DNA from 3 places in the Micromonospora sp. NPDC049274 genome. Region 1 is predicted to be linked to each of the others. Evidence: riboswitches for the same ligand, from Rfam matches in the RefSeq annotation. Region 1 holds a riboswitch; each other region holds the start of a gene.

Evidence for each region. A riboswitch is a leader RNA that binds a small molecule or an ion and turns the genes downstream of it on or off. The one in region 1 is predicted to bind cobalamin.
Region 2: it holds a riboswitch for cobalamin, as region 1 does, so the genes downstream of both, AB0K10_RS24875 (ribonucleoside-diphosphate reductase subunit alpha) here and AB0K10_RS22455 (prenyltransferase/squalene oxidase repeat-containing protein) in region 1, are expected to answer to the same signal.
Region 3: it holds a riboswitch for cobalamin, as region 1 does, so the genes downstream of both, cobN (cobaltochelatase subunit CobN) here and AB0K10_RS22455 (prenyltransferase/squalene oxidase repeat-containing protein) in region 1, are expected to answer to the same signal.

The regions. Positions count from the first base shown of each region.
Region 1 covers NZ_JBFAQS010000012.1:106,732-116,840, forward strand. Annotated here, with positions in the region: gene AB0K10_RS22435 (superoxide dismutase) at 1-237, shown strand, start outside; gene AB0K10_RS22440 (superoxide dismutase) at 244-504, shown strand; gene AB0K10_RS22445 (hypothetical protein) at 583-858, shown strand; gene AB0K10_RS22450 (hypothetical protein) at 931-2,364, opposite strand; cobalamin riboswitch at 2,469-2,591, opposite strand; cobalamin riboswitch at 2,644-2,773, shown strand; gene AB0K10_RS22455 (prenyltransferase/squalene oxidase repeat-containing protein) at 2,866-5,589, shown strand; gene AB0K10_RS22460 (hypothetical protein) at 5,616-6,521, shown strand; gene AB0K10_RS22465 (CbiQ family ECF transporter T component) at 6,526-7,704, shown strand; gene AB0K10_RS22470 (ATP-binding cassette domain-containing protein) at 7,701-9,335, shown strand; gene AB0K10_RS22475 (ECF transporter S component) at 9,332-10,109, shown strand, end outside.
Region 2 covers NZ_JBFAQS010000015.1:43,730-53,838, reverse strand. Annotated here, with positions in the region: gene AB0K10_RS24900 (dynamin family protein) at 1-159, shown strand, start outside; gene AB0K10_RS24895 (GTP-binding protein) at 156-1,616, shown strand; gene AB0K10_RS24890 (histidine phosphatase family protein) at 1,759-2,340, opposite strand; gene AB0K10_RS24885 (CbtA family protein) at 2,337-3,101, opposite strand; gene AB0K10_RS24880 (CbtB domain-containing protein) at 3,092-3,295, opposite strand; cobalamin riboswitch at 3,354-3,428, opposite strand; cobalamin riboswitch at 3,626-3,845, shown strand; gene AB0K10_RS24875 (ribonucleoside-diphosphate reductase subunit alpha) at 4,000-6,372, shown strand; gene AB0K10_RS24870 (ribonucleotide-diphosphate reductase subunit beta) at 6,411-7,406, shown strand; gene AB0K10_RS24865 (family 43 glycosylhydrolase) at 7,551-9,368, opposite strand; gene AB0K10_RS24860 (FadR/GntR family transcriptional regulator) at 9,788-10,109, opposite strand, start outside.
Region 3 covers NZ_JBFAQS010000004.1:21,682-31,790, forward strand. Annotated here, with positions in the region: gene cobN (cobaltochelatase subunit CobN) at 1-3,172, opposite strand, end outside; cobalamin riboswitch at 3,452-3,581, opposite strand; gene AB0K10_RS09080 (hypothetical protein) at 4,377-4,712, opposite strand; gene helR (RNA polymerase recycling motor ATPase HelR) at 4,967-7,129, shown strand; gene AB0K10_RS09090 (hypothetical protein) at 7,148-7,810, shown strand; gene AB0K10_RS09095 (aldo/keto reductase) at 7,878-8,774, opposite strand; gene AB0K10_RS09100 (MFS transporter) at 8,854-10,109, opposite strand, start outside.

The DNA of each region.
Region 1 (10,109 bases):
GTCCTGGCGTGGGAGCCGCTGAGTCAGCGGCTGATCGTGGAGCAGGTCTACGACCACCACGGCAACGTCGGGCAGGGCTCCACCCCGGTCCTGGTGTTCGACGCCTGGGAGCACGCCTACTACCTGCAGTACCGCAACGTGCGCCCGGACTACGTGGACCGGCTGTGGAACCTGGTCAACTGGACCGACGTCACCGCCCGCTTCGACGCCGCCCGCGCCGCGACCCCGAAGATCTGACCCGGCGTGAGCGGGTACACCCCCGAGGCGGCCGAGATCGTCCAACGCGCCGCCGGGGTCATCGCGGCCAAACACCGCGGTGACCTCGCCGGTGCCGAGGAGTTGATGTCGGCGTTCAGCTCCGAGCAGGCCCGTACCCTCGGCTTCTACCTGTTGGCTGATCTCGCGCTGGGCCTGGTCAAGGCGCAGAGCGGTCAGTCGATGGACGACCTGGTCCGGGAGCTGTCCCTGTTGCTGGCCGACACCGCCCAGTCGCCACCAGCTTGACCGTCCGTGGGGCCCCGCAGATCTGCGGGGCCCCGCGGGGCCGCTGCAGCTTCCCCATCGCCCGTCGGGAGACGGCCCATGCGCAGAAAGATTGACCACCTGGTCATGACGATCGATGGCCGGGAGGTGGCTGTCCTTGCCGTCGCGGATTTCCACCGCCTTGATGCCTGCCGTCGGCAGCTCGGCGCGAGCGAAGCCCAGGCGCACCAGCTTCGCCAGCAACTGCACGATGCCCGGCATCGCCTCGCCCGCCTGGAGGGCCGCCTCGCCGGTACCGCCGAACACGAAGCACCAGCCCAAGACTCAGGGGTGCGTCCTCGCACTGCCGAGCCTGTCGACGATTCGTGCGGGTAGCCGGGCCGACGTTGACGTAACCAGCGGCCGGCTCGCCCGCTGCCGCTGGTCACGTCAAGGCGACGGGGTTGATCAGACGCCGTAGCGCAGGTAGATGGTGTCGCCGACGGTCACTGTCGTGCCGCGGGTCGTGGTGGTCGGGGTGCCGCCGTCCCGGGACACCTTCCAGGTGGAGGAGCCGCTGTTGGCCAGGCCGTTGATCGAGGTGATGGTGCCGGTGCCGCTGGTCGGGTTGACCGCCGTGACGCAGCCGCTCGGAACGGCCGCGCCGATGGCGGCGTCCAGCACGGCGCCGAGGGTGGTGGTGGCGGCGGTCGGCGTCAGCGTGACCGCGCACGGCGTGATGCTGCCGCTGCCGTTGTCGATGATCACGGCGAGCCGGGTGGCGGTGCCGGCGGTGAATCCGCTTGCCGCGACCCAGGTGGGAGCGCCGGCGGTGATCGGGGTCGGGGGAGCGGCGGTGTAGCCCGCGCCGGCCAGGGCACGTACCGCGTCGATGGAGGCGTACGCCGACGGGGTGGTGTTGGTGGGCAGGTACTTGAACCCGCCGCCGGTCAACTGCTGGGCCCGCAAGAAGTCGATCGGGGTCTTGCCGGCGGTGGTGGTGAAGTCGGTGCCCTGGCTCGGGATGCCGCAGGCGTTGAGCCCGGAGACGGCCCAGGCGTTGGAGTCGGTGTTGACGCCGAACATTGAGCTGAACGCGCCCGAGGCGTTGACCAGCTTGCCCTTGAGGAAGTTCTTCGCCTGGACGATGTCGGTGTCGGTGTTGGGGACGCCGGCGGCGCAGAGGGCGGCCATGGCCGCGCCGGTCATGTCGATGTCACTGGCGGTGGCGAGTTGGGTGGGGTTGCCCTCGGCCTGGGTGAAGGTCCAGCCGCCGTCGTTGTGCTGATTGTTGCGGATCCGGGTGATCGACAGGTTGAGCAGGGCCTGCGGTACGCGGGCGGCGCCGGACTGGCTCTTCGCACCGGCCAGGGCGAGAGTGCCGAAGACGGTGCCGTTGAAGTTGGCCGGCGGGCCGTAGTAACCGGCCGAGCCGGTCTGCCAGTAGGCGATGGTGTCGGCGATCAGGTTACGGGTGGAGGAGACCCGGGCGGGGTCGATGCCGGCGGCGTAGGCGTTCAGCACCCCACGCTCGTAGTCGGTGACCACCGGCGTGCTGCTCGGCCAGGACGCGGCCGAGAGCTGGTTGCGGTAGACGGTGCGGGCGTTCTTTGTCGTGTCGCCGGAGGGGTAGACGTCCACAGCCGCGACACCGGCCGGGGCGAACGCGCTGAACGCCCACTCGTTCGACAGTCCACCGCTGGCGTAGCTGCCGTCGGCGGCCTGGAGGGTGCGCAGGTAGGCGACGCCGTTGGTCTTGGCGGTGGCGATCTGCGCCGCCGTCGAGGTCGCGGCGGCCGGTGCGGCACCGGCCACGACCGCGAGGCCGGTGGCGATGAGCGCGACGGCGGGGGTGGTCGCGAGACGTCTCCGGCGACTGCCGGAGGAAAGGCGCGAGGACATCAGGTCTCCTTGGGGTACGGGGGCACGACTGCCTCGACCCGGAGCCCGACAACTGAGCCGGCGGAGCGGGGCGGGCCGGCCGCAGGACGCGTGGGACGGATACCGCAGGTGCTGCGTCACCACGCGGGTAGTCGGGCTCGGGACGGCCAACCGTCCTCACCGTTGCGCGTCAGCCCCGGATTCCCACCGGGTTCCCCCACGCGATGACGCGGTCACCGTATGGGAGGAAACCCTTACCGCGCGCTGTTAGGTACATGACACGTCCTCGCGTTGACGGGGTGGTCGCGGTTGTGGTCCGATGGCTGCGATCCAGCAGTCAGGGGAAGCCGGTCAAAGTCCGGCGCTGGCCCGCAGCCGTAGGTCCCAATCGGGACGAGTCGGATTACCTGGCTGGATAGTGCACCGCAGCGCCGTCGAGGTACACGGCGCGGAGCCAGGTTTCCGGGACTTGTCCTCGGGGTCCGCGTCCGCGCCTGCGCCGCTACCCCTGAGAGAGTCGCCATGTCCCCACTGGTCAGTCGAACGTCGCGGATGTCCGCGCCGTGGTTGGCGTTGGTCGCCACGGTGGCGCTTGGCGCGGTGGCGCTGGTGGTGCCGACCCGTGTGGCGCTCGCCGATCCGCTGGAATCCTGCACCTCGACCCAGGGCGCGATCGTGGCTGTCGACTTTGGCGCGTGGGGTGGGCCGCTGCTGCGGGGCTGCGATGCCACCCCGACCACGGGCCTGGACCTGCTGCACGAGGCGGGCTTCACCACGACCGGCACCGCCCACGACGGGCCCGGGTTCATCTGCCGGATCGGATCGCCCGATTTTGCGTCCGGTGCCGAACACCCGACACCGGCCGACGAGGCGTGCCAGTTGACGCCGCCTGCGTCGGCCTACTGGTCCTACTGGATCGCCCCCGCCGGGCAGGACCACTGGACCTACAGCCCACTCGGCGCGATGTCGCAGCGACCGGGCCCAGGTGAGGTCGAGGCCTGGGTGTTCGGCGGCACCGACATCGGTGGCTCCACCGGGGCGCCGAGCTTCACCCCGGCATCAGTGCGCGCGACCGGCTCGACTCCGACCCCGACCGCGACTCCAACTCCGACGCCGACCGGGACGCCCGCTCCCGTGCGGCCGACGGAGGCCCAGGTGAAGGCTGTCGCGGGTTACCTGGTGGGGCAGCTCACCGACGGCGATCACATCGACAACGGCGGGGTCGACTACTACCGGACGATCGCCGTCGCTACCGCCCTGGCCGGGACGGGCGGTCAGGACCGGACCCTCACGAAGATCGTCGACTACCTCCGGGCACACGTCGACGCCGCGATCTTCCCGAACGGCGACACCGCCGCACCGCACACCGCCAACGTCGCCAACCTCGCGCTCCTGGCCACGATCACCGGCGGCGACCCCCGCGCGTTCGGCGACCGGGACCTGATCGCCACGCTCACCGACCGGGTGTGCACCGCGACCGACGTCGATGCCGGCTGCGCCGCTGCCGGTGACTTCGCCGGATCGACCGGACCGCTGACCCACGCGACCGCGCTGCTCGCGGTCAAGCGGGCCGGCGTCACCCCGCCCGCCGCGACTGTCGCCCGACTGACCGAACAACAGTGCGCGACCGGGGCCTTCGGTGGCCTGTGGCTCGCCCCGGGCGAGTTCTGCGACCCGGACCTCGCCGCCACGACGCTCGCCGTCCTGGCGCTGCGCACGCTCGGCGGTCAGGACGGCGCTGTGGGTTCGGCCAAGGCGTTCCTGACCGGCGCACAGGAGCCCGACGGCGGTTACCAGCCGTACACCGGCGCGGGGGTCACCGACACCTACTCCACCGGGTACGCCGCGCAGGCCCTCGCCGTGCTGGGTGTCGCCGACCGGGCCGCCACCGCCACCGGCCTGTTGGTCGCTCGGATCGTCACCGGCGGTGGGCTCAACCCCGACTCAAGCAACCCAGACGCGGACCTGGCCGCCACGGCCGCCGCGGCGCTCGCGCTGGCCGGAAAGAACCTGGCAACCCTGGGTGAAACGCCGCCGCCGGCCGGGCCGCGACCCGACCTGGTCAAAGGCGTGTCCTACCTCGTCGCGCCGACCAATCTGATCGACGGCAGGTACTACGAGTCGTTCCCCGGCTTCCCGGACTTCGGATTGAGCATCGACGGTGCGTACGCCCTGGCTGCCACCGGCGGGGACGACGCCAGGCTGCGGGCGATCGTCGAGTTTTTGCGCGGCGGCGGCGCGGTCGGCGACAGTGGATTCACCGTCGACACGTGGCTCGGCATCGGCACCGACTACGCCGCTGGCGGCGCGATCGGCAAGGTCGCCCTCCTCGCCCAGGTCACCGGCTACGACCCACGGTCCTTCGGCGGCCACGACCTGATCGCCGCGCTCGCCGACGTGACCTGCACCAAGATCGACGAACCGGCTGGCTGCGCCGGACCCGGCAACTACCGGTACGCCACCTCGGTGTTCGGGCAGTCGCTCGGCATCATCGCCCAGCGCCGCGCCGGACAGGGCGAGGCCGCCGCCAAACCGATCGACTTCCTCAGGGGCCTCCAGCGCGCCGACGGGTCGTTCCCCAGCCTCATCCCGGCGGCCGACGGCGACAAGGACGTCGACAGCACCGCGATGGCCGCGATGGCTCTCGCGCCGCTGACCGACGACCCGGCCGCGGTCGACGCCGTCGACAAGGCGCTCACCTGGATCGCCTCGGAGCAGAAGGAGCATGGCGGGTTCCCCGGTGCGGCCGGCGACTCCACCAACTCCACGGCGCTCGCGGTCCAGGGCCTCACCCTGCGCGGCGACACCTACGCCCGACAGGTCGACAAGGCGCTGTCGTTCCTGGCCGGCCAGCAGAACGACGACGGTGGCTTCACCGTCGCCGCCGGAGGCCAGGCCGGCTCGGACGTGCGCGCGTCCACCCAGGTCGTCGGAGGCGCGACAGGCATCTCGTTCGCCGCCCTCAGCCGGGATGTGCACGAACTGCCGGGCCCGGACCCGTCCGGCACCCCGACGGCTACCCCGACCCCGACACCGACCGCGAGCCATTCGTCGTCCCCGTCGGCGGCCCCCAGTGTGTCTGCGCCGTCGGCCGGCAACGGTGGGCACTCGTCGGGCAACCTGCCCCGCACCGGCTGGTCGATTGTCACGATCACCCTGCTGGCGCTGGTGCTCGTCGTCGCGGGCATCCTGCTGCGGGTCTCCGCACGCCGTCGCGCGGTCTCCAGCACCGGCGGTCTGTCGTGACGGCGCGCAGGTGGGGCCGTTCGATCGTGGCGCTGACGATCGTCGCCGCGCTGGTGGTGACGCCCGCGCCGGCGCTGGCCGACCCGCTGCCGATCGGGCAGTGCACCACGTCGTCCGGGGTGATCCTTGCCGTCGACTTCAGCAAGTGGGGTGGGCCGCTCCTGCGCTCCTGCGGCACCACCCCGACCACTGGTTACCAGCTGCTCAATCAGGGTGGTTGGCGTACCACCGGGACGCAGCACGACGGGCCGGCGTTCATCTGCCGGATCGGCTACGCCGGCCACCAGGGCGGCACCCAGTACCCCACAGCGGCGGACGAGAGGTGTGCTCTCACCCCGCCGGCCAGCGCGTACTGGTCGTACTGGCACGCCGACCCGGGGCAGAACAGCTGGGTCTACAGTCAACTCGGCGCGATGAGCTACAAGCCCAAGCGCGGCAGCGTCGATCTGTGGATCTTCGGGGCGACCGACATCGGGGGCACCGAGGGGCGGCCCCGGTTCACCCCGGACAGCGTCCGAGCCCACAACAGCAAGCCGACCGGCACGGCCCCCGCCGCTCCGCCCCCCGCCGTACCCAGCCCGGCCCAGCCCGGCGGCGGGAACGCACCGGGTGCTGGCAACCCCCCAGTGGTGGGCAATCCCGGAGGCGGCAACCCTCCACCCGGCCTCCCGCCGCCGGGAGCGCCGACATCGGCCCCGGTCATCGGCGTGCCGACGCCGTCGTCCACCGTGCTGACACCTCCGGCACCGGTGGTCCCGTCCGCTTCGTCGAGCGCCACCACGGACGGACCACGCATCCTCGACGCGGCGCCCACCGCGACGGCGGCCCGCCAGGGCACCGGCTCGGCGCTGCCGGCGCTGATCACCGTCGGGCTGCTGGCCCTGCTCGCCCTCGCCGGCGGTGTCGTCGGCTGGCGCCGCCGCCGCACCTGACCCGATGCGCCCCATCCGTGTCGGCCTACTCCACCGCCTCGCGGTAGCCCGGCTGCCGCGCTCCCTGCATCCGGTGGCCTGGTGGCTGTGGGCGCTTGCCCTGGCCACCGCCGCGAGCCGCACCAGCAACCCGCTGTTGCTGCTGCTCATCTTCGCGGTGCTCGGCCTCGTCGTCAGCGCCCGCCGCACGGACGCGCCCTGGGCGCGGGCGTTCCGCTACTACCTCTACCTCGCCCTGATCATCATCGCGATCCGGGTGGTGTTCCGGACGGTCTTCGCCTCCGGCATCACCCCCGACGACCACATCCTGTTCCAGCTACCGCACCTGCCCACCCCCGAGTGGTACGCCGGCATCCAAATCGGCGGTCCGGTGTCCCTGGAGGCGACCCTGTCCGCCGCCGTCGACGGGCTCCGGTTGGCCTGCCTGCTGTGCTGCATCGGTGCCGCCAACAGTCTCGCCAATCCCAAGCGTGCCCTGCGGGTCCTTCCCGGCGCGCTGTACGAGCTGGGTGTCGCCGTCACCGTCTCGCTGAGCGTCGCACCGCAACTCGTGGAGAGCGTCCAACGGGTGGCCCGTGCCCGCCGGCTGCGCGCCGGCCGGGCCAAGGGCCTCGGCGCCGCACGGGCCATCCTGATGCCGGTCCTGCACGACGCCCTGGACCGGTCGCTGCGCCTGGCCGCCGCCATGGACTCCCGCGGCTACGGCCGAGTTGGCACGGCTACGCCGGGCTCGCGGCGGCTCACCGGGGTCCTCATGCTCACCGGCATGGCCGGCCTGTGCGTCGGCGTCTACGGCCTGCTCGACCCGCGCGTGCCCCGCCCGGTCGGGCTCGGTGGCCTCGGCGGTGGTGTGCTGCTCTGTGTCGCCGGGATGGCGCTCGGAGGGCGTCGCGTCTCCCGCAGCCGGTACCGGCCCGACCCGTGGCAGTGGCCGGAGTGGACGGTCGCTGGCTGCGGCGTCGTCACTGCTGTCGTGCTCAGTGCCGGCACCGGCTACGACCCCGCCGCGGTCAACCCGAGCCTCTATCCGCTGCACTGGCCCAGCCTGCCCGCCCTACCGGCCGCCGCGATCCTCGTCGCCGCCCTCGCCGCGATCGCCGCACCGACACCCCCGCGCCCCCACCGCCCGGAGCCCGAACCTGTGCGACGCCGCGCCGCCGACACCGCAGGAGCACCGTCATGATCCGCTTCGAGCGCGTCAGCATCACCTACGACGGGGCGTCCCGCCCCACACTGCGCGACGTCGACCTCGACATCGACGAGGGGGAGCTGTGCCTGGTCGTCGGACACACCGGCGCGGGAAAGTCGACACTGCTCGGCGCGATCAACGGCCTCGTACCGCACTTCACCGGCGGCACCCTGCAGGGCAGCGTCCGCGTCGCCGGCCGGGACACCGCCCACCACCCACCCCGCGAGTTCGCCGACCTGGTCGGCGTGGTCGGGCAGGACCCGGTCGCCGGGTTCGTCACCGACACCGTCGAGGAGGAACTGGCGTACGGGATGGAGCAGCTCGCCCTCGACCCGGCGGTCATGCGGACCCGGGTGGAGGAGACCCTCGACCTGCTCGGCCTCGCCGACCTGCGACACCGAGGCCTGCACGAACTCTCCGGCGGCCAGCAGCAACGCGTCGCGATCGGCGCGGCGCTCACCGCCCACCCACGGGTCCTGATCCTCGACGAACCGACGTCCGCGCTCGACCCGACCGGCGCGGACGACGTCCTCGCCACCATCACCCGACTGGTCCACGACCTCGGCGTCACCGTCGTGCTGGCCGAGCACCGCCTGGAACGCGTCCTGCCGTACGCCGACCGGCTCATTCACGTCACCCGCGACGGCACCGTCCGCCACGGCGACCCGGCCATCCTCATCGCCGGCACCACCGTCGCGCCACCCGTGGTCGCACTCGGACGCCTGGCCGGCTGGTCACCGCTACCCCTGTCCGTGCGCGACGCCCGCCGGCACGCGGCCGCCCTACGCGACCGGTTACCCCCGACACCGCCGCGACCACACCGACACTCCCACGCCGACGCCCGCAACGCCCTGACCGCGGCCGGCGTGATCGTCCGCCACGGACCGGTCGTCGCCGTCCGCGGCGTCGACCTGACACTGGTCCGCGGTGAGATCACCGCGCTCATGGGCCGCAACGGATCCGGCAAGTCATCGCTGCTCTGGGCCCTGCAAGGCTCGGGCCGCCGAGATGGCGGCAGCATCGCCGTCCCTGATCCGTCACACGGCACCCTCGATCCGGGACAGGTCAGTGCCAGCCAAGCCCGCCGACTCGTCGGCCTCGTCCCTCAGACCGCCACCGACCTGCTCTACCTCGACACCGTCGACGCCGAACTCGACCAGGCCGACCGCGACGGCGCCGAACCGGGCACCGCCCGGCGTCTCCTCGACGCCATCGCCGCCGGCATCGACGGCGACAATCACCCCCGGGACCTGTCCGCCGGGCAGCAACTCGCCCTGGTCCTCGCCATCCAACTCGCCGTCACCCCCGGCGTGCTACTCCTCGACGAACCCACCCGTGGCCTGGACTACCAGGCGAAAGCTGCGCTGACCCGTACCCTCGACGACCTCGCCGCACAGGGCCGCGCCGTCGTCGTGGCCACCCACGACGTCGAGTTCGCCACCACCACCGCCGACCGGGTCGTGGTCATGGCCGACGGCGAGATCATCGCCGACGGCCCCGTCCCGACCGTGCTCACCGCGTCGCCCACGTTCGCCCCGCAGGTCGCGAAGATCCTCGCGCCGCTGCCCTACCTGACGGTCGGGCAGGTCGCCGCCGCCCTCGACGATCCGGCGGTGCCCGCATGACGACACCGAACGTCGCGGTCCGCGTGCCTCTGCGCGCCGTGCTCGCGATCACCATGGCGTCGTTCCTGGGCTTCGTCGCGTTCCTCTGGCCGTTCGTCGTCGCGCCGGGCACCTTCGGCTCCACCCAGACCCCACCGCTGATGTTCGGCGTGCTGCTGCTCCTCGTCCTCGCCGTCATCTTCGCCGAGATCGCCGACGGCAGGATCGACGCCAAGGCGCTCGCCATGCTGGGCGTGCTGTCCGCGATCAACGCGGCCCTGCGGCCACTCGGCGCCGGCACGGCGGGCATCGAGACGGTCTTCTTCATCCTCGTGCTCGCCGGCCGGGTCTTCGGGCCCGGCTTCGGCTTCGCGCTCGGCTGCACCTCGCTGTTCGCCTCCGCCCTGCTCACCGGGGGAGTGGGGCCGTGGATGCCGTACCAGATGTTCGGTTGTGCCTGGGTCGGCATGTTCGCCGGCCTGCTACCCCGGGTACGGGGACGGGCCGAGATCGTCCTGCTCGCCGCCTACGCCGCCGTCAGCGGATACTTCTTCGGCTTCATGCTCAACCTGTCCTTCTGGCCGTTCTCGCTCGACCCGACCAGCTCAATCGCCTACCAGCCCGGTCTGCCCATGCTGGAACAACTCCACCGGTACCTGACCTTCTTCAGCGTCACCTCGCTGGGCTGGGACACCGGACGGGCAGTCACCACGGCCGTCCTCGTCACCCTCGCCGGACCAGCCGTGCTGGGTGCGTTTCGCCGTGCAGCCCGCCGGGCGCACTTCCAAGCGGCCC
Region 2 (10,109 bases), on a different contig from region 1:
CGCAGCGCGAAGCAGGAGGCGGACACCGATGTCGCCCTGCGCGAGCAGCGGCAGCGGGAGATCCGGCTGAAGATGACCCGCCTGGCCGCGCTCTACGAGCAGTCCCAGCGGTTGACCGCCACCCGCGCCACCCCGGTACTGCTGGAGCCGGGGGCATGACGGTCGGGGTGCGACTGGACGAGGCGGCGTGGGGGCTGCTGCACCGGGCCATGGACCTCTACCAGCACGACGCGCGGGCGGTTGGGCGGTTGCGGCACCAGGTGGCGCGGCTGGAGCAGCCGCTGCGGATCGCGGTTGCCGGCCCGTGGCGTGCCGGCAAGTCGACGGTGCTGAACGCGTTGATGGGGGAGGAGGTCGCGCCGGTCGAGGGCGCGGAGGGCGTCTTCACCTGGTACGAGGACGGCCCTTCGCCGCACGCCACCGCCTACCCGGTCGGCCAGCCGCCGCAGGAGCTGACGGTGGTCAAGTCGGCGACCGGGATGCGGGTGGATCTGGGCTGGCGGATCGGGGAGGTGCGCGACATCGTGGTGCGGTGGCCGACGCGGGCGCTGCGGCAGGTGACGCTCATCGACACCCCGGCGCTCGCCGCGATCGACGAGCAGGGCCACGCGCCGGTGCTGGATCGCGTCCTGCGGGACTCCGACGCGGTGCTGTTTCTGACCCGCGACGGCCGCGACAGTGACCTGCGGGTGTTGGAGTCCGCGCGGGACAGTGTCGTCGGGCAGACCGCCCCGGTGAACGTGATCATGGTGTTGTCCCGCGCGGACGAGGTGGGCGGCGGCCGGATCGACGGGCTGCTCACCGCCCGCCAGCTGGCCCGCCGGCACCACCGCGACCCCCGGGTGGGCGCGCTGGCCGTGAACGTGGTGGCGTGCAGCGGGGCGATCGGTCTCGCGGGCCGGATGCTGAGCGAATCCGACTTCGCCGCGCTCGCGACGCTGGCCGGGGCGTCCCGCGTCGAGTTGGAGGCCCACCTGCTCTCCGCCGACCGCTTCGTCCGTGGCGAGCTTCCGGTGCACCTGGATTCGGAGGTGCGCGCCGGTCTGCTGGACCGGTTCGGACTCTTCGGGATCCGGCTCGCGACGACCCTGGTCCGCAGCGGGTTCGATACCCGGGTGACCCTGTCGGCCGAGCTGATCCGACGCAGTGGGCTCACCGAGCTGCGGGAGTCGATGACCCGATGTTTCGTCGATCGTCGCGACACGCTCAAGGCACGCTCGGCGCTGGCGGCCGTGGAGGCCCTGGTGCGGGCCGAGCCGGTGCGCGGCGCCGACGAGTTGGTCGGCGCGATCGAGCAGATCCTGGCGGGCGCACACGAGTTCCGGGAGCTGCGCCTGCTGGTGGCGCTGCGCAACGCCCGCCTCGGTTTCGACGCCGAGTTGGCCGCCGAGGCGCAGCGCCTCGTCGGTGGTGACGGGGTGGGTCTGGCCGCACGGCTCGGCGTCGAGCACGAGGCGACCGTGCAGCGGCTCTGGGAGGTCGCCGCCGACGCGCAGTGGCGGTGGCGGGACCGGGCCGAGGATCCGCTGCTCCCGCTGGCTCAGCGCCGGGGCGCGGAGGTGGTCGTCCGCAGTTGTGAGGGGATGCTGGCCGAGTTGGCCGCGGGCGGTCGCTGAGCGCCGTACGCCCATGGTGCCCACGCGGGACGCAGTGGTCACCGTGTTTCCCTGCGATCAATCCGGATTCGGCAGCCGGGCGCGACCAGTGCGACGCTGTCCGGTGCCACGTCGGCAACGCCGGTATCCGAACCGTTCACCGTCACCGGCGCGAGGTGAGCCGGAGCTGCCACCGTCGGCCGTGGTCGGTGAGCCGGACGATCGCCAACGGCTCGACGTCCAGCTGCCGGTACGTCGCCAGCGGCAGCCCCAGGGCGTGCACGACCGCCACCCTGATCACGAGCGGGTGGGTGACGGCCGTGATCCGTCGGCCGACGCCGCGCTGTTCGTCGAGCCACCGGCCGACGCGCTCGCGCAGGTCGGCCACGGATTCGCCCCCGTGCGGCGCGGCGTCCGGGGTGGACATCCACTCGTGCAGGGCGTCGGGTTGCGCGGCGGCGACCTCTTCCAGTGACCGGCCGGTCCAGTCGCCGAAGTCGCAGTCGACAAGCGCCGTCTCGACGGCGGGCGCGAGGCCGAGGGCGTACGCGGTCTGGACGGCCGCCGCCGCGGGGCTGGACAGGCAGGCGTCGGTGTCGCTCGACGGCGCCCACCGGCCCAGCCCGGACAGGGCGAGGGCGGCGCGCCGGCCGCCCTCGTCCAGTCCGTCGTCCCCGCCGAAGCGGGCTCGCCGCAGGGCGGCGGTGTGACCGTGGGCGACCAGCCGCAGGCTGGTGGCGCTCACCCGGCCGGCTGTGCGTCGGCGACCGCGCGCTGCCGGTGCATCAGGGCTGCGAAGAGCAGGCCGATCCCGGTCCACAGCACCACCTGGGTGCCGAGGGAGGCGAGCCGGAAGCTCCACAGCAGCGTGGCGGGGAAGTCACCCGGGACCTCCTGGAACGACGGCAGCACCACGTAGGCCACGCCGGTGACCAGCAGGAAACCGCCGACCGCCGCGCTGGCGCGCAGCCACACCGGCGCCTGTGCGCCGACCGACCGGTAGCCCAGCGAACCGGACCAGACCGCCACCAGCCCGAGGACCACCAGCAGCAGGTAGGTGACCGTGCGCTGGTTGATGGTGGCCGGGTCGCCGACGGCCGGGGGGTTCGGCGGGTACTTGAGGAACGGAACGATCACCGCGCCGAGCAGCGCGCCGCCGGCCAGGAGCAGCCCGGACCGTCCGTCGTCAGGGGTCCGTCGCCGCCGGGTCAGCAGGACGTACGCCGCGGCCAGCAGGCCACCCATCGCGACGCCGAACAGTGCGGTGGCCAGGAACAGCCCGCCGCGCTGGCCGTTCCTGCTGACCAGGGCATCCTCGTCGTGCTGGTGCCCACCGGTGGCGGGTTCGGCGTGTGTCGCCGCCTCCTCGATGGCGATGGCCGCCTCGATGTGGGGTTCGCCGACGACGTAGGCGAACGTTCCGGCGAGCAGGCCGGCCACCAGGCCGGCGAGCAGCCCGCGCAGGAGAACCGTGACGAAGGTGGGTGCGGTGCCGGTCAGTGGCACGGGACACCGAGCAGGTGCCTGCCGTCGTGCATCAGCTCGTGCAGGAACATCCCGCTGCGCGAGACCGCGCCCTGGTCGAAGGCGACGAGATAGGCCAGCAGGGTGAGCACGGCGACGGTGGCCAGGACCGTCCACAGGAGACGGGTCGGGACAGCGGGGTGCACCAGCGGCTGGCTGGACGTGGAACTGGACATGTGTGCACGAACCTCCTCGGGGATGACGCGTCCCCATCGCAAGGCTGCGGACGACCGAGCGTCCTGGCTCGCGGCCCCCTGGGTCGGGGACCGCTCACAGTGGCGCGACCGCGCCGGATTCTCACCGGCTTCCCTCGCGTCGCCGCAGATGTGGGTCGACCGTATCGGTGCCGGTTCTCCTCGGTCAAGCCGGCGGCGAAGTCCGATCGCGACGCCGCGCCACGGCCGCTCGCCCGCGGGCGTCGACCGGATCGACGAGGGCCGTCGCCGGCGGCCGCGACACGCCCGGACCCGACATGTGGGGTGTGACAAACCCTCCCGCCCCTATATATGGTGTCGATCGCAGCTGGTTCGGCCACTCATCCCAGGGTGGCCGAGGCAAGAGGGAACCCGGTGGAATTCCGGGACTGCCCCGCAGCGGTGAGTGGGAACGACAGCCGTCATCAGCACTGGGCCGCCATCTGGCCTGGGAAGCGACGGCCAGTAGGAGACCGGGCGACCCCGGTCGTGCCCGCGAGTCCGAAGACCTGCCAGCGCGCCGCGTACCCGCATCCGGGTGGGCGGCGGTCCGAGGCCGCGTGGGACGGCCGACGCCTTTCGGATCCACGCCGCCGTCGGCGTGGCGTCCGCCGGTGTCGGTCGCCTCGTGCCGAGGGCCATCAGGTCCTCAAACTCGCGAGGAGTGAGTGGTGACAGTTACCGAGGTGACCCCGGCCGACGGCGACACGGCCCTCCGGCGTACACCGACGCGGGTGCAGACCCGCGACGGCGCCAGGGAGCCGGTGGACGTGCGCAAGCTCGTCGCCACGGTCGAGCGCTGGGCCGACGACCTGCCCGACGTCGACCCGCTGCGGGTGGCGACCCGCACGATCAGTGGCCTGTACGACGGCGCGACGACGGCCGAGCTGGACCGGCTGACCATCCAGACCGCTGCCGAGATGATCGGTACGGAGCCGCAGTACTCGCGCCTCGCCGCCCGGCTGCTGGCCAGCCACGTCGAGCGAGAGGTACGCCGGCAGGGCGTCACCTCGTTCAGCGCGGCGATCCGGGCCGGCCACGCCGAGGGCCTGATCGGAGACGAGACCGCCGCGTTCGTCGCCGCGCACGCCGGCACGTTCGACGACGCTGTCGACGCCGACGGTGACCGTCGCTTCGAGTACTTCGGCCTGCGCACGGTCTACGACCGGTACCTGCTGCGCCATCCCACCACCCGGCTGGTGCTGGAGACCCCGCAGTACTGGCTGCTGCGGGTGGCCTGCGGCCTGTCCCGTACGCCGGACGAGGCCGTGGACTTCTACCGACTCATGTCCAGCCTGGCCTACCTGCCCAGCTCACCGACGCTGTTCAACTCCGGCACCCGGCACACGCAGATGTCCTCGTGCTACCTCGTCGACTCGCCGCGCGACGAGCTGGACTCGATCTACGCGCGCTACGCCCAGGTCGCCAACCTGTCCAAGTTCGCCGGTGGCATCGGCATCGCGTACTCCCGGGTCCGGTCCCGGGGTGCGCTGATCCGCGGCACCAACGGCCAGTCCAACGGGATCGTGCCGTGGCTGCGCACCCTTGACGCGAGCGTCGCGGCGGTCAACCAGGGCGGTCGACGCAAGGGCGCGGCCTGCGTCTACCTGGAGCCGTGGCACCCGGACATCGAGGAGTTCCTCCAGCTGCGGGACAACACCGGCGAGGACGCCAGGCGTACCCACAACCTGAACCTGGCCAACTGGATCCCGGACGAGTTCATGCGCCGGGTCGAGGCCGACGAGGTGTGGTCGCTGTTCGACCCGGACGAGGTGCCCGAGCTGCCCGACCTGTGGGGGGAGCGGTTCGACGCCGCGTACCGGGCGGCCGAGGCGCAGGGCCGCTACGTGCGGCAGGTGCCGGCGCGGGAGCTGTACGGGAAGATGATGCGGACCCTGGCCCAGACCGGCAACGGTTGGATGACCTTCAAGGACGCGGCCAACCGGCTGTGCAACCAGACGGCCGAGCCCGGCAACGTGGTGCACCTGTCCAACCTGTGCACCGAGATCGTCGAGGTGTCCAGCGACGCCGAGACCGCGGTGTGCAACCTCGGCTCGGTGAACGTGGCCGCCCACCTGACCGACGGCGGCATCGACTGGGAACAACTGCGCGCCACGGTCCGGACGGCTGTGACGTTCCTCGACCGGGTCATCGACATCAACTACTACCCGACACCGCAGGCTGCGGCGAGCAACCCTCGCTGGCGGCCGGTCGGGCTCGGGCTGATGGGCCTGCAGGACGTGTTCTTCGCGCTGCGGATGCCTTTCGACTCGCCGGCCGCGCGGGAGCTGTCCACGCGGATCAGCGAGGAGCTGTACCTGACCGCGCTGGAGACCTCCGCCGACCTGGCGCGCGACTTCGGCGCGCACCCGGCGTTCGGGCAGACCCGGGCCGCGCGGGGCCAGCTCCAGCCCGACCTGTGGGGCGTCGAGGGTACGCAGACCGCGCGCTGGGCCGCGCTGCGCCAGCGGGTCGGGGCGTACGGGCTGCGCAACTCGCTGCTGGTGGCGGTCGCGCCGACCGCGACCATCGCCTCGATCGCCGGCTGTTACGAGTGCGTCGAGCCGCAGGTGTCCAACCTGTTCAAGCGCGAGACCCTGTCCGGGGAGTTCCTCCAGGTCAACACGGCCCTGGTCGGCGAGCTGAAGGCGCGTGGCCTGTGGACCGAGCAGATCCGTTCGGCGATCCGCCGCGCGGAGGGGTCGGTGCAGACAGTCACGGAGCTGCCGGCGGACGTGCGGGAGCTGTTCCGCACCGCGTGGGAGCTGCCGCAGCGATCGCTGATCGACCTGGCCGCCGCCCGCGCGCCGTTCATCGACCAGTCCCAGTCGCTGAACCTGTTCCTGGCCTCGCCCACCATCGGCAAGCTCTCCTCGATGTACCTGTACGCCTGGAAGACCGGTTTGAAGACCACCTACTACCTGCGCTCACGCCCCGCCACGCGGATCCAGCAGGCCACCGTCAGCGCCGTCGCACCAGTCGCCGTCGCGGTTGCCGCCGACGCCGATGCGCTGGCCTGCTCGCTGGAGAACCCCGAGTCGTGCGAGGCGTGCCAGTGACCTCTCCCGACGCCACCACCGACACGAGGACCACGCACATGCTGCTCGATCCGGGGATGGATCTCACTCTCCGCCCGATGCGCTACCCGCACTTCTTCGACCGGTTCCGTGCCGCGATCCGCAACACCTGGACGGTCGAGGAGGTCGATCTGCACGCCGACCTCGCCGACCTGGACCGGCTGTCGCCGGCCGAGCGGCATCTGGTCAGCCGCCTCGTGGCGTTCTTCGCCACCGGCGACACGATCGTCGCCAACAACCTGGTGCTCAACCTGTACCAGCACGTCAACAGCCCCGAGGGTCGCCTCTACCTGTCCCGGCAGCTGTTCGAGGAGGCCGTGCACGTCCAGTTCTACCTCAACCTGCTCGACACGTACGTGCCGGACGAGACCGAGCGGTTCGCCGCCTTCGCCGCGATCGAGAACATCCCCTCGATCCGCCGCAAGGCCGAGTTCTGCTTCCGCTGGATCGACTCGCTGGGGGAGTTGCGGGAGCTGCGGACCCGCGACGACCGGCGCGCGTTCCTGCTCAACCTCATCTGCTTCGCCGCCTGCATCGAGGGATTGTTCTTCTACGGCGCGTTCGCGTACGTGTACTTCCTGCGCTCCCGTGGCCTGCTGCACGGCCTGGCCTCCGGCACCAACTGGGTCTTCCGCGACGAGTCGATGCACATGGCGTTCGCGTTCGACGTGGTGGACACGGTGCGCGCCGAGGAGCCCGACCTGTTCGATGACGATCTCGCCGACCAGGTCCGCCAGATGCTCATCGAAGCGGTCGAGTGTGAGGTCCAGTTCGCCGAGGACCTGGTGGGTCAGGGCGTGCCCGGTCTCACTCTCGCGGACATGCGGGAGTATCTCCAGCACGTCGCCGACCGCCGTCTCGCCCAGCTCGGCATCGCCGGGCACTACGGGTCGGCCAACCCGTTCGCCTTCATGGAGTTGCAGGACGTGCAGGAGCTGTCCAACTTCTTCGAGCGGCGGGTGTCGGCGTACCAGGTGGGTGTGACCGGGTCGGTGGCCTTCGACGACGACTTCTAGGACCCCCACCCCACCCCCTCCCCACCCCGTCGACCAGGAAGTTGTTGCTCCCTATCGGCGTGTCAGGGGCACCAACTGCATGATCAACGTCGGCGGCGGGCGAGGTGGGGGTGGGGCGGGGGTGTTCTTGGGGGTGGGTGACTGTCAGGCGGGGGAGCAGGTCGGGCTGATGGTCGGAGGCGTGCTGGTGGCGCTCGTGCTCAGGTAGCCCGCGGTGGTCGACGTGCCCGGCGCGAGCTGCCCGTTGTAGGCGGCGTTCGCGACTGTCACCTGGCTGCCCGTCTGGGTGAGGGCGCCGTTCCAGACCTGCGACACCGTCTGGCCGCTGGGGAGGGTGAAGGTGACCCGCCACCCGCTCAGCGAGGAGGCCCCGGAGTTGGTGACCGTCAGTCGCCCCTCGAATCCGCCCTGCCAGGTGTTGACCACGGTGTTGATCACCGCGCAGGACTGCCCAGCCGGGACCGTCGGCGTCGGGGTGGGAGTGGACGTCGGGGTCGTCGTCGGAGTGGGCGTCGGTGTCGGGGTGGGCGACGACGTCGCGGTGGGGGTCGGGGTGGGCGTCGTGGTGCCGCCGGCCTGGAACTGCCACCAGTTGAGGTTGAACAGGTTGCCGCTGCCGCCGGTGAAGCGCAGGTAGAGATCCTGGGTGCCGGTCGCGCCGCTGACCGGGCAGGAGACGGTCTGCCAGGTCTGCCACCCGCCGGTGCCCGGCACCGAGCAGCTGCCCACCCGGGTGCCGGTGGGGCTACCGAGGCGCAGTTCGATCGTGCCGCCGGACGTGGCCGAGGCGACCCGGGCCGAGAAGGACGTCGCGCCCGTACCGAACCCCACGCCCTTGACCTTGATGTAGTCCCCGTTCTCGATCCACCCGACGTTCATCCCGCCCTCGCTGGCCGGCTCGGTCTCGATGCCGGAGCCCCAGGCGATGGTCTCGGCCTCCTGCCGCCCGTACGGGTTCAGGGTGCCGATCTGGGGCGCGCCCGTCGTGGTCATGGTGATCGTCGGGATGGTGCCGTTGGTGTTGTAGGTGAACTTCTCCACTGCCACCGAGCGGGTGTAGCCGCTGCCGCCGGGCAACGCTCCGTTGTGGTAGAAGAAGTACGAGCCGCCGTTGAAGTCGATGACCCCGGGGTGGTTGGTGAAGCTGGCCCCCTGGCGGGGCATGATCGTCCCTCGGTAGGTCCACGGTCCGGTCGGGCCGGTCGCTGTCGAGTAACCGATGAACTCAGAGCAGCACTCCGCCGCGAACACGTTGTAGTAGATGCCGTTGCGCTTGTAGACCCACGGGCCTTCTTCGTAGAGGGTCGGCCGGCTCGCGTTCCCCGTCCGGGTGCCGAACCCGGCGGTGGTGAGCGGGATCTTTGTGGCGCTGCCGCTGTAGGAGATCATGTCCGCGTTCAGCCGGACGTACCACAGGTTCGGGTTGCCCCAGTACAGGTATGCCTGGCCGTCGTCGTCGATGAAGACGGTGGGGTCGATCTCGCCGTTGCCCACCAGTGGCCGGCCGATGGCGTCCCGGAACGGCCCGGTGGGGCTGTCGGCGACCGCGACGCCGATGGCCATCGAGTTGGTCGCCCGGGCGGTCACCGGCACGTACCAGTAGAACTTGCCGTTGCGGGCGATGACCTGGCCGGCCCACGCGTTGGCGCTCGCCCAGCTGAAGGTGTTGAGGCTCAGGGGCGAGCCGTGGTCGGTCCAGTTGACCATGTCGGCCGACGACCACACCCGCCAGTCCTTCATGGTGAAGTACGTGGAGCCGTCCTCGTCGTGGCCTGTGTAGAGGTAGACCCGCCCGTCGTGCACCAGGGGAGCCGGGTCGGCGGTGTAGATGTGCTGGACGATGGGGTTGTCCGCGTGGGCGGCCGTGGCCGGAGTCAGCGTCGAGATGAGCAGCAGGCTCACGAGCCAGGCGGCGCCGCGTCGGAGCCGGTTCCTCGTGAGCGGTGGCGGTGCGGGGTGCATCGGTACCTCCAGGGTGGGTCACGACGGGAGGGCACGGTCCGTCGGTCTCGCCGGTGGGGCGCCGCGTGTCGCTTCGGGCCTCGATGGTGGCCGTGCGGCGAGAACGGCAGGCGGGACCGGTCGTCCACCATGGCTCCCACGCGCGGCGGCCCGCCGTCGTCAGCGGCGGTGGTCAACGTCCCTGAGGGAGGCCCGGACACCCACCAGCGGGCGTTGGTCGTGCGCGACTCCATCGACCTCGGCGGATCGAGTGGAGTGGTGAAGCGTGCCCTTCGCCTCTGCGGCCTGAGGGTAGTCTGTTATCGCTAACATTCTCAAGCGATGGACGGATCTGGATTTCCACGTCGTCGTCGCGGGCCGGTTGGCTCCGGGTTGCGCGCGGCACGTGGCCAGGTCGTGAGCGCCTCGGCGCCGGATTGTCAGCGCTGCAGCCGCGTCGGGCTGCCCGGCCCGCTGCGCCGGACGAGCCACGCCTCGGTGATGTGCGTGAACATCGCCTGGGCCGCGCCGTCGGGGTCGTGGGCGGCGATGCGCTCGAAGATGCGCCGGTGCCCCTGGTTCGATGCCACGCACAGGGCTCGTTCGGTCTTGCCCATGTAGCGCGCGGTGTTGACGACCTGGCTCTCCAGGGACCGGACGACGCCCCGGGCGATGCGGTTTCCGGACGCCTGCATCACCGTGTCGTGGAAGGCGCGGTCGTGCTCGTGGTAGGTGACGTGGTCGTCCACCAGCTCGTCCATC
Region 3 (10,109 bases), on a different contig from region 1:
TGTCGTGCTCGCGGGTGTCCTGGTTCTTCACGGCCACCGCGATGCGGGCGAAGGAGCGTTCCATGTCGGCGCGTGCCTCCCGCCCGTCCAGGCCCCGGCCGTACGCGTAACCGCCCCATACCGCGTACACCTCGGCCAGGTCGGCGTCGCTGCGCCACGTCCGGGCGTCGATCAGCGGCAGCAGGCCCGCGCCGTACGCCCCGGGCTTCGAGCCGAAGATCCGGGCGGTCGCGCGCCGCTCGTCCCCGTGCTCGGCGAGGTCGGCGGCGACGTGCGCCCGCAGGTAGTTGTCCTCGTCCGGCTCGTCCAGCGCGGCGACGCGGCGGACGGCGTCGTCGAGCAGCGCCACGACGTGCGGGAACGCGTCACGGAAGAAGCCGGAGATGCGCACTGTCACGTCGACGCGCGGGCGGCCCAACTCGACGGTCGGCACCACCTCGACGCCTGTGACCCGCCGGGACCGTTCGTCCCAGACCGGGCGGCAGCCCAACAGCGCGAGCACCTCGGCGATGTCGTCGCCCTGGGTCCGCATCGCGCTGGTGCCCCACACGGTCAACCCCACCGAGCGGGGGTACGTGCCGGTGTCGGCGAGGTGCCGGGCCAGCAGCGAGTCCGCGAGGGCCACACCGACGTCCCACGCGTTGCGGCTGGGGATGGCCTTCGGGTCGACGGAGTAGAAGTTGCGGCCGGTGGGCAGCACGTTTACCAGGCCCCGGGTGGGTGAGCCGGACGGGCCGGGCGGCACGAACCGGCCGTCGAGCGCGCCGAGGGTGTTGGTCAGCTCGTCGGTGGTGCGCGCCAGCCGGGGCACCAGTTCGGTGGCCGCGAAGCGCAGCACGGCGGCGGCGTCCGGGATCGACTGCCCGGTCACCTCCACGACCACCGCGTCGACGGCCTCGGCGTCCCAGTCCAGGGTCTCCATTCCGGTGACCAGCCGTCGCGCGAGGGCCTCGATCAGGTCGACCGCGTCGGCGGCGGTGCCGGCCGGCCCGTCCACCGCGTCGGTAAGCGCGACCGGCAGGGCGATCCGCTGCCCCGGCGACGCGAGCAGCTCCTGCTCGTCGAGGCCGTACGCGGCGGCGAGGGCCTGCCGCAGGCCGGGCAGGGCGTGCTTGCCGCCCCAGATCTGCGGGGCACGCAGCACGGCGAGCACCAGGTTGACCCGGGGCTCGCCGGTCGGCGCGTCGGCGAGGATGTGCAGCCCGTCGCGGATCTGCACGTCCTTGACCTCGCACAGGTACCCGTCGAGGTGCAGCACGAAGTCGTCGAAGTCGTCGGCGTCGGGCATCGCCTCGGCGTGCAGGTCGTGATGCAGCTCGGCGGCGCGGACGAGGTCCCAGATCTGCGCCCGCACGGTGGGCACCTTGGCCGGGTCGAGCGCCTGCACTGTCGCGTACTCGTCGAGCAGTTGCTCCAGTTTGGCCAGGTCGCCGTAGGTCTCGGCGCGGGCCATCGGCGGCACCAGGTGGTCGATGACCACGGCGTGCGCGCGGCGCTTGGCCTGGGTGCCCTCGCCGGGGTCGTTGACGATGAACGGGTAGACGAGCGGCAGGTCGGCGAGGACCGCGTCGGGCGCGCAGTCGGCGGCCAGGCCGAGGCCCTTGCCCGGCAGCCACTCCAGGGTGCCGTGCTTGCCCAGGTGCACCACGGCGTCCGCGCCGAACCCACCGTCCGCGACCGGCGCGGCCAGCCAGCGGTACGCGGCCAGGTAGTGGTGGCTCGGCGGCAGGTCCGGGTCGTGGTAGATGGCGATCGGGTTCTCCCCGAAGCCGCGGGGTGGCTGGATCAACAGCACCACGTTGCCGAAGCGCAGCCCGGCCAGCACGATGTCGCCGCCCTCGGTGTACAGCTCGCCGGGCGGCTCACCCCAGTGCTCCCGCATCCGCTCGCGCAGCTCGGCCGGGACCTGGTCGAACCACCGCCGGTAGGTCTGCCCCGGTATCCGGGCCTCGGCGGCGGCCAGCTGCTCCGGAGTGAGCCACTCCACGTCGTGACCGCCGGCGGCGATCAGCGCGTGGATCAGCGCGTCGCCGTCCTCGGGTGGCGGCGCGTCACCCAGGTCGTAACCCGCCTCGGCGAGCGCGGCGAACAGCCGGACCGCCGAGACCGGGGTGTCCAGCCCGACGGCGTTGCCCACCCGGGAGTGCTTGGTGGGGTACGAGCTGAGGACGACGGCGACCCGCTTGTCGGCGTTGGGCACGTACCGCAGCCGGGCGTGGCGCACCGCGATGCCGGCCACCCGGGCGGCCCGCTCGGCGTCGGCGGCGTACACCGAGAGACCGTCGGCGTCGATCCGCTTGAACGAGAACGGCACGGTGACGATCCGGCCGTCGAACTCGGGAATCGCCACCTGCATGGCCGCGTCCAACGGGGACAGCCCGGCGTCGCTGCCGGCCCACTGTTCACGGGTGCTGGTGAGGCAGAGCGCCTGGATGACGGGCACGTCCAGGGCGGCGAGCGCGCCGACGTCCCAGGCGTCCTCGTCGCCGCCCCCGGAGGCGTCCGCGGCGACCGCACCGCCGGCCGCGAGCACGGTGACCAGCAGCGCGTCACAGCGGGCGAACAGCCCCAGCGGGCCGGCGCCGGTGGTCAGGCCGCGCAGCGAGCCACAGAAGATCGGCAGCGGGTTGCCCCCGGCCTCCCGCACGGCGTCGGCCAGCACGTCGACGAACGCGGTGTTGCCGGCGAGGGCGTGCGCCCGGTAGAAGACGATCCCCACGGTGGGCCGGTCCGGGTCGGCCGGGTGCTCGCCGTGCACCCCGTACGCCGGGGTGGGCGCGGGCGGAGCGAACCCCTCCCCCGTGAGCAGCACCGTGTCGCCGAGGAACCGGGCCAGGTGCCCGAGGTTGTCCGGCCCGCCCTCCACCAGGTACGCCAGCGCCTGGGTGACCACCCCGGACGGCACCGTGGAGACGGCCATCAGCTCCGCGTCGGGCACCGCCTCGCCGCCGAGCACGACAGTCGGCACGCCGGTGGCGAGCACCGCGGCGAGGCCGTCCGGCCACGCCTGCCGACCCCCGAGCAGGCGTACGACGGCCAGGTCGACCCCGTCGAGCAGGGCGGGCACCTCGTCGGCGGCGACCCGTGCGGGGTTGGCGAGCCGGTAGTCGGCGTCACTGGCGCGGGCGGCCAGCAGGTCGGTGTCGGCGGTGGAGAGCAGCAGAACGCGCACGGCAGGCTCCGGACGGTAACGCCGGCACGCTCGCGGGAGCGGCCTGGCGACGGATGGGCGCAGGGTTCAGCGGAGGCCGCGATCGGGCCCGCTCACCGGCGTACGGCCGGGGACGACGGGCGGCGCGGTCCGGAACTCAGCAGTGAACGGAGTCGATGCCGATCGCGGCGACGACACGGCCGCGGTGCGGGGAACGGCACGCGCCGTCGATGATGGAGACGCCAAGCGTCATCGGGTCCTCCTCGGGTGTCCACGCCCTGGGGTACGTCCCGACGGCCGAAGTATCCTGGCTTCCGGATCGACGCTCTCCCCCGGCCTTCCAACCGCAGACACACGGCCGTGACTCGCGAGGGGGGATCGCTCCCCGGTGACAGTGGCGGGACCGCGTCGGATTCGCACCGACTTCCTTCACTGCCGTCAGGCCGCGAATGCTGCCACACGGCAGCGCCGCCGGTCAACGCAGGTCGCGGCACCGCCGGCCGCGCTCACCTGCTCCGGAGCGGCGGCGCGACGAGTCTCACGTCACGAGTCTCACGCCGTCCCACGTCGTCCCACGTCGCCCCACGTCGTCTCACGCCGTCCCACGTCGTCCCACGCCGTCTCACGCCGTCCCACGTCATGAGCGCACGTCTGCGGCAGGCGCACACGCCGCCACTCGCCGACCCTGCGGATGCCGACGTCGCGAGGCCGCCGGTCGCAGGGCCGGCCAGCCGGTCGCAGGGCCAGCCGGTCGCAGGGCGCTCCCGCCAGCGGGAGGGTGAGGGTACGTGGGCCCTTTGGAGCTGATGTCGTGGGCGACATCGCTCTGACTCTCGCTCCCTGACCGCCGTTCGGTGCCGCGAGCCCCGATCGCCCTGCCTCCCGCTTCCCGGCTCCCGCCCACTGCCGCGAGCCCACCCGCTTCGTGACCCGTCCACCGCGCCAGCCCCGTCCACCGCACCCGACCCGTCCAACGCATCCGACCGGTCCACCGCACCTGGGCTTTCCTGAGCCGCGCGCCAGTCGGTCGGTTCGCTCCCACGGCGATGTCGTCAACCGCATCAGCTCCAAAGGCATCGACCACCACCCGCGAAGGGCCGAGCGGCGCTCGCCTCCGCGCAGAACAACCGACTCTGGGCGGCACCCCGATCAGCGGGCGTGACGGCTGATCGGGGCCAGCGGGCGTCGCCGCTCCAACGGCCAACGGGCGTCGCCGCTCCGGCGATCAGCGGGCGTGACGCTCCGGGTGCGCCCGGTTCCAAGTGCGCATCCGTTCCGGGTAGCCGGTGCGGGCCGCCTCGTACAGCGGAACCGCGTGCTTGCGCGCGATGGCGCCTGCGGCGCGGGGTGTGCCGGTGCGGCGGCGGATCCATTCGCCGTCGTGGGCGATCGCCACCACCGTGGTGTCGGTCGCGGTGGTCTCCGGTTCCAGGTAGAACTCCACTCCCCGACGGCTGGCGACGAATGCCTCCAGCGCGGCGAGGTCGTCCCGGGTGGCCTCGCGGTCCAGCTTCGTCGGGGTCGCCTCGGCGCCCCGTGACCGCCTGTTGAACCAGCTCATGCCCAGCCCTCTCTCCTCGGACGCCTCTCCAGTTCAGCACCGATTCCTGGCAATGGGCTGCGCGCCGGGTGGGAGAAATCTGGATCGCCGGGCCGCAGGGAAAGCGGGCCACAGGGACACGCGGCGCGCGGGAGGGGCGACACACCTCCCGCCATATCCAACATATACCGCATGGGGGGACTTGCGGCAAGGCCCCAGGTGTACCGCAGAATTGCCCGTCCAAGGCCAGGACCTGCGGAAACGGGAGCCAGCACATGCACAAGTCGTCGGCGGCGGACGCCGTGTTCGACCTTCCCGACAACCTCGCCGCCAAGGCCGATCCGGCGCTGATCGCCCGTGACGAGCAGCACTTCGCCGCCATCGCGGCGAGCCTGGAGCAGTCGATCGCGGACCTGTCCGACCGCCTCGACGCCGAGCGCCGGGCACCCGCCGGCAAGGGCCGCCAGGCGGTCGCCCGGGACGAGGAGGTCCGGCGGCTGACCGGTCGCCTGCGGGCCCTGCGCCGCTTCGGCCTGGACCTGTGCCTCGGACGCATCGTCAGCGCCGACGACCCCGAGCCCGTCTACATCGGGCGATTCGGCCTCACCGACGGGGGCGGTCGTCGGCTGCTGCTCGACTGGCGCTCCCCGGCCGCCGAGCCGTTCTTCGGGGCTACCCACGCCAACCCGATGGGCCTGGCCAGCCGCCGCCGGTACCGCTGGACCCTCGGCCGGATCCGCGACTACTGGGACGAGGTGTTCACCCCGGACGGGTTCGAGGGGCACGCGGCGCTCGACGACCAGTCCGCGTTCATCGCCAGCCTCGGCGGCAACCGGTCGGCCCGGATGCGCGACGTGCTCGGCACCATCCAGGCCGACCAGGACGCCATCATCCGGGCCGGATCGCGGGGCGCCCTCGTCGTCGACGGCGGTCCGGGCACCGGCAAGACAGTCGTGGCCCTGCATCGCACCGCGTACCTGCTCTACTCCGACCCGCGCCTCGGCCAGCGCCGCGGCGGGGTGCTGTTCGTCGGGCCGCACCAGCCCTACCTGGCGTACGTCGCCGACGTCCTGCCCAGCCTCGGCGAGGAGGACGTGCAGACCTGCACCCTGCGCGACCTGGTCCCCGAGGGTGCCGCGGCGACCGTGGAGGCCGACCCGGAGGTGGCCCGCCTGAAGTCCTCCGCCGACCTGGTGCGGGCGATCGAGGCGGCCGTGCGGTTCTACGAGGAGCCGCCGACCACGCCGACGACGGTCACGGCCGGCGACACCGACCTGCGGCTGAGCGCGGACGACTGGGCTCAGGCGTTCGAGGCGCCCGGACCCGGTACCCCGCACAACGAGGCGCGGGAGGAGATCTGGGCGGAGCTGCTGGCGATCCTGCTCGGGAAGTACGACGGCGACGAGTCGGACGAGCTGGTACGCCTGTCGCTGCTGCGCAACCGCGACCTGCGTACGGCGTTCCACAACGCCTGGCCGCTGCTCGATGCGACCGACATCGTCGCGGACCTGTGGTCGGTGCCCGCCTATCTACGCCGGTGCGCTCCCTGGCTCGGCCCCGACGACATCCGTCGGCTGCGGCGCGCGGACGCCCGCGCCTGGACGGTGTCCGACCTGCCGCTACTCGACGCGGCACGGCAGCGGCTCGGCGACCCGGAGGCGTCCCGGCGTGCCCGCCGCCACGAGGCCACCATCGCCGCCGAACGCGCGCGCATGGCCACTGTCGTCGACGAGTTGATCGAGGCGCACGCCTACGACGACGGTGAGGGCGTGCTGTCGAGCCTGCGTCAACTGGATCTGCAGGACGCGCTCGTCGACGAGGCAGTCCTGCCCCGCGCCGACCCGGATCTGCTGGCCGGCCCGTTCGCGCACGTCGTCGTGGACGAGGCGCAGGAGCTGACCGACGCGCAGTGGCAGATGCTGCTGTCGCGCTGCCCGTCGCGCAGCTTCACCATCGTCGGGGACCGCGCCCAGGCCCGGCACGGGTTCACGGAGTCGTGGCAGGAACGACTGGGGCGCATCGGGCTCGACCGGGTCACCATGACCTCGCTGAGCATCAACTACCGGACGCCGCAGGAGGTCATGGCGCAGGCCGAACCGGTCATCCGGGCCGTCCTCCCGGACGCGAACGTGCCGACGTCGATCCGCGCCAACGGCATCCCGGTTGCCCACGGATCGGTCCACGACCTGGACGCGATCGTCGACGGCTGGCTCGCGGAGCACGCCGACGGGATCGCCTGCGTCATCGGAGAGCCCACGTACCGACCGACGACTGATCGCGTCCGGTCGCTGACCCCGGAGCTGTCCAAGGGGCTGGAGTTCGACCTGGTAGTCCTCGTCAACCCGCAGACGTTCGGCGAGGGCATCCAGGGGGCTGTCGACAGGTACGTCGCGATGACCCGCGCGACCCAGCGACTCGTCGTCCTCGCCAACTCCTGACCTCGTAGGCTGCGGGACGTGTCGAATGACGTGCGGGAGGCGGCGGCGCACGACAACGCGCACTGGTGCGCCGCCGTGTGCGCCAGCCACGGGCTGACCGGCCGGATCGACGCCGACGCGTGGTCGGTGCCCCGCCGCTCCCCACAGTGGTATCCCGACGCCGTCACCCTGCGCCCCGGCGTCGACCCCGCAGCGCTGCTGGCGCGGATCGACGCCGGGGCCGGCGCATCGGTGAAGGACAGCTTCGCCGACCTCGACCTATCGGCGTACGGATTCCGGGTGCTCTTCGAGGCGCAGTGGATCCACCGCCCGCCCACCGACCCGCCGGCCAGCCCGCCGCTCACTCCGGTCACCAGCCCGGAAGGGCTGGCGGCCTGGGCTGGCGCGCACGGCGGCGGAGAGCTGTTCCGCCCGGAGCTGCTGGCCGACCCGCGCATCCGCGTGCTGGCCCGCCACGACGAGTCGGGCGCGGTCGTCGGCGGGGCGGTGGTCAGCGGCGACGACCCGTCCGGCGTCTCCAATGTGTTCGCCACCACCGGCGACCCCGCCTCGATCTGGCGTGGGGTCGTCGCCACCCGGCCCGGCGTCACAGTGGTCGGCTACGAGACCGCCCCCGACCTACCACCCGCCCGACGAGCCGGCTTCCGTCCCGCGGGCCCCCTCCGGGTCTGGCTCCGGTGATCATGAAGTTATGGGCGCGACACGCCGGCATCGACGACAATAACTTCATGATCACCGGGGGCAGGGCTCAGGCCAGGTGGGTTAGGTCTTCGGGGGTCAGGCGCAGGGCGGCGGTCCTTATGTTCTCCTCCAGGTGGGCCTTGTCGCCCGTGCCGGGGATCGCGAGGACGTGCGGGCCCTGGTGCAGCGTCCAGGCCAGGCGTACCTGCTGGGGGGTGACGCCGTGGGCCCGGGCGACCACCTCGACGGCCGCGCCCTGCGCGGCGCTCGCGCCCGCCTCCCGATTGGTGCCGGCCAGCGCGAAGAAGGGCACGTAGGCGATACCCCGCTCGCCGCAGGCGCGCACGAACGCGTCCTGCTCCCGGTACGCGTCCACGCCGTAGTTGTTCTGTACGCAGACCACGGGCGCGATGCCCGCCACCTCGTCCAGCTGCTCGGGCCGGACGTTGGACAGCCCGAGGTGCCGGATCAGGCCGGCGGCGCGCAGCTCGGCGAGAGCGCCGAACCGCTCGGCCAGCGGCACCGGGCCGGGTCCCCGGCCCAGGCGCAGGTTCACCACGTCCAACTCGTCGCGGCCGAGGCGGCGCAGGTTCTCCTCGACCTGGGCGCGGAGCTGTTCCCCGGTGACCGCCTCGGTGAATCCGGTCACCGGGTCGTAGCCGAAGCCGACCTTGGTGGCGATGACCAGGTCCTCGGGGTACGGGGCGAGCGCCGCCCGGATCAGCTCGGTGGCGTAGCGGGCGGGGCCGGTGCCCACCCGCAGGGTGCCGCCGGGTGAGACGTAGAAGGCGGCCGTGTCGATGTGGTTGACGCCCAGTTCCACGGCACGGCGCAGCACCGCGATCGCCCGTTCGCGGTCGGGGTTCGCGGTGATCCGCATCGAGCCGAAGCCCATCCGATGCACGGTGCGGTCGCCCAGGGTCCAGCTGCCCGCCGCGGCGGCGGTGATCTCGTCGGTTGGCATCGGGCGACCGTAGCCAGCGCGGGCACGCGGCGCACTCGGCCGCGCACCCGATACCGCCGAACCCCGATCCGGGCTAGTTTTACTGTGCTGCCGGAGCCGACTCGTCGGCCGTTTCCCGCGCTGCCGGCGCCGGCTCGCCGGTCCGCGGCGGGCGCAGCGCCGGCACCAGCGCCAGCGTCGGCAGGAGCAGCAGCGGCACCACCAGCAGCGCCCGCAGGGTGCCGACCTGGTCACCGAGCAGGCCCAGCAGCGGCGGCCCGCCCAGGAAGGCCGTGTAACCGATCACCGCCACCACGCTGACCCGCACCGCCGCGTGCGCCTCCTCGTCGGCCGCCGCGCTCATGCCGACCGGGAAGCCCAGCGACGCGCCGAGGCCCCACAGCGCGACGCCGACGATGGCCACCGGTCCCGAGCCGGCCAGCACGGCCAGAGTGGCGCCGGCAGCGGCGAGCAGGAGGGTGCCGCTGAGCACCGGTACCCGACCCCAGCGGTCCAGCGCGACGGTGCCCGCGGTCCGTCCGAGGGTCATACCGACGACGAACACGCCGAAGACCGCCGCTCCGGCCGCCTCGCTCAGGTCCCGACCGTCGACGAAAGCGACAGCCAGCCAGTCGTTGGCGCTGCCCTCGGCGAACGCCGCCACCAGCACGAAAAGCCCGACGAGCAGGGTGCGCGGCTCACGCCAGGCGGCGAGCTGCGCGCGACGGCGGCCGGCCGGGCTGGTGTCCGCCGTCTGGTTGGCCGCGTCGACGGCCGGTTGGGGCAGGAACATCCGGGAGGCGAGCACGGTGCCGACGAGCACCACCACCGCGACGGCGGCGAGGTGCGCGCCGACCGGCACGTCCAGGCGAGCGGCCCCGGCGCCGAGGCCCGCGCCGGCCACCGAGCCGAGACTCCAGGCCGCGTGGAAACGGGGCATGACGGTACGCCCCAACCGCCGCTCCACAGTCGCGCCCTCGACGTTCATGGCCACGTCGCACGCGCCGGAGCCGTAGCCGAAGGCCACCAGCCCCAGCCCGACGACGACTGCCGACCCGGCGACCGTCGCGCCCAGACCGGCCACGACCAGGCCGACCGCGACCAGCACGGTGGCGATCGTCACGCTGCGGGCCGAGCCGAGGCGCTGGGCGAGCAGCCCGGAGGTCGGCATGGCGAGCAGCGCGCCCACGCTCATCGCCAGCAGCAGGAGCCCGAGGCGTCCGGCGGAGAGGTCCAGCGCCTCGCGGACGGCCGGCACCCGGGAGAACCAGCTGCCGACGGCCAGGCCGTTCAGGGTGAAGGTGACGGCGACGCCGTTGCGGGCGAGCCGGACGATGCGTGCCGGAACGGTGGTGT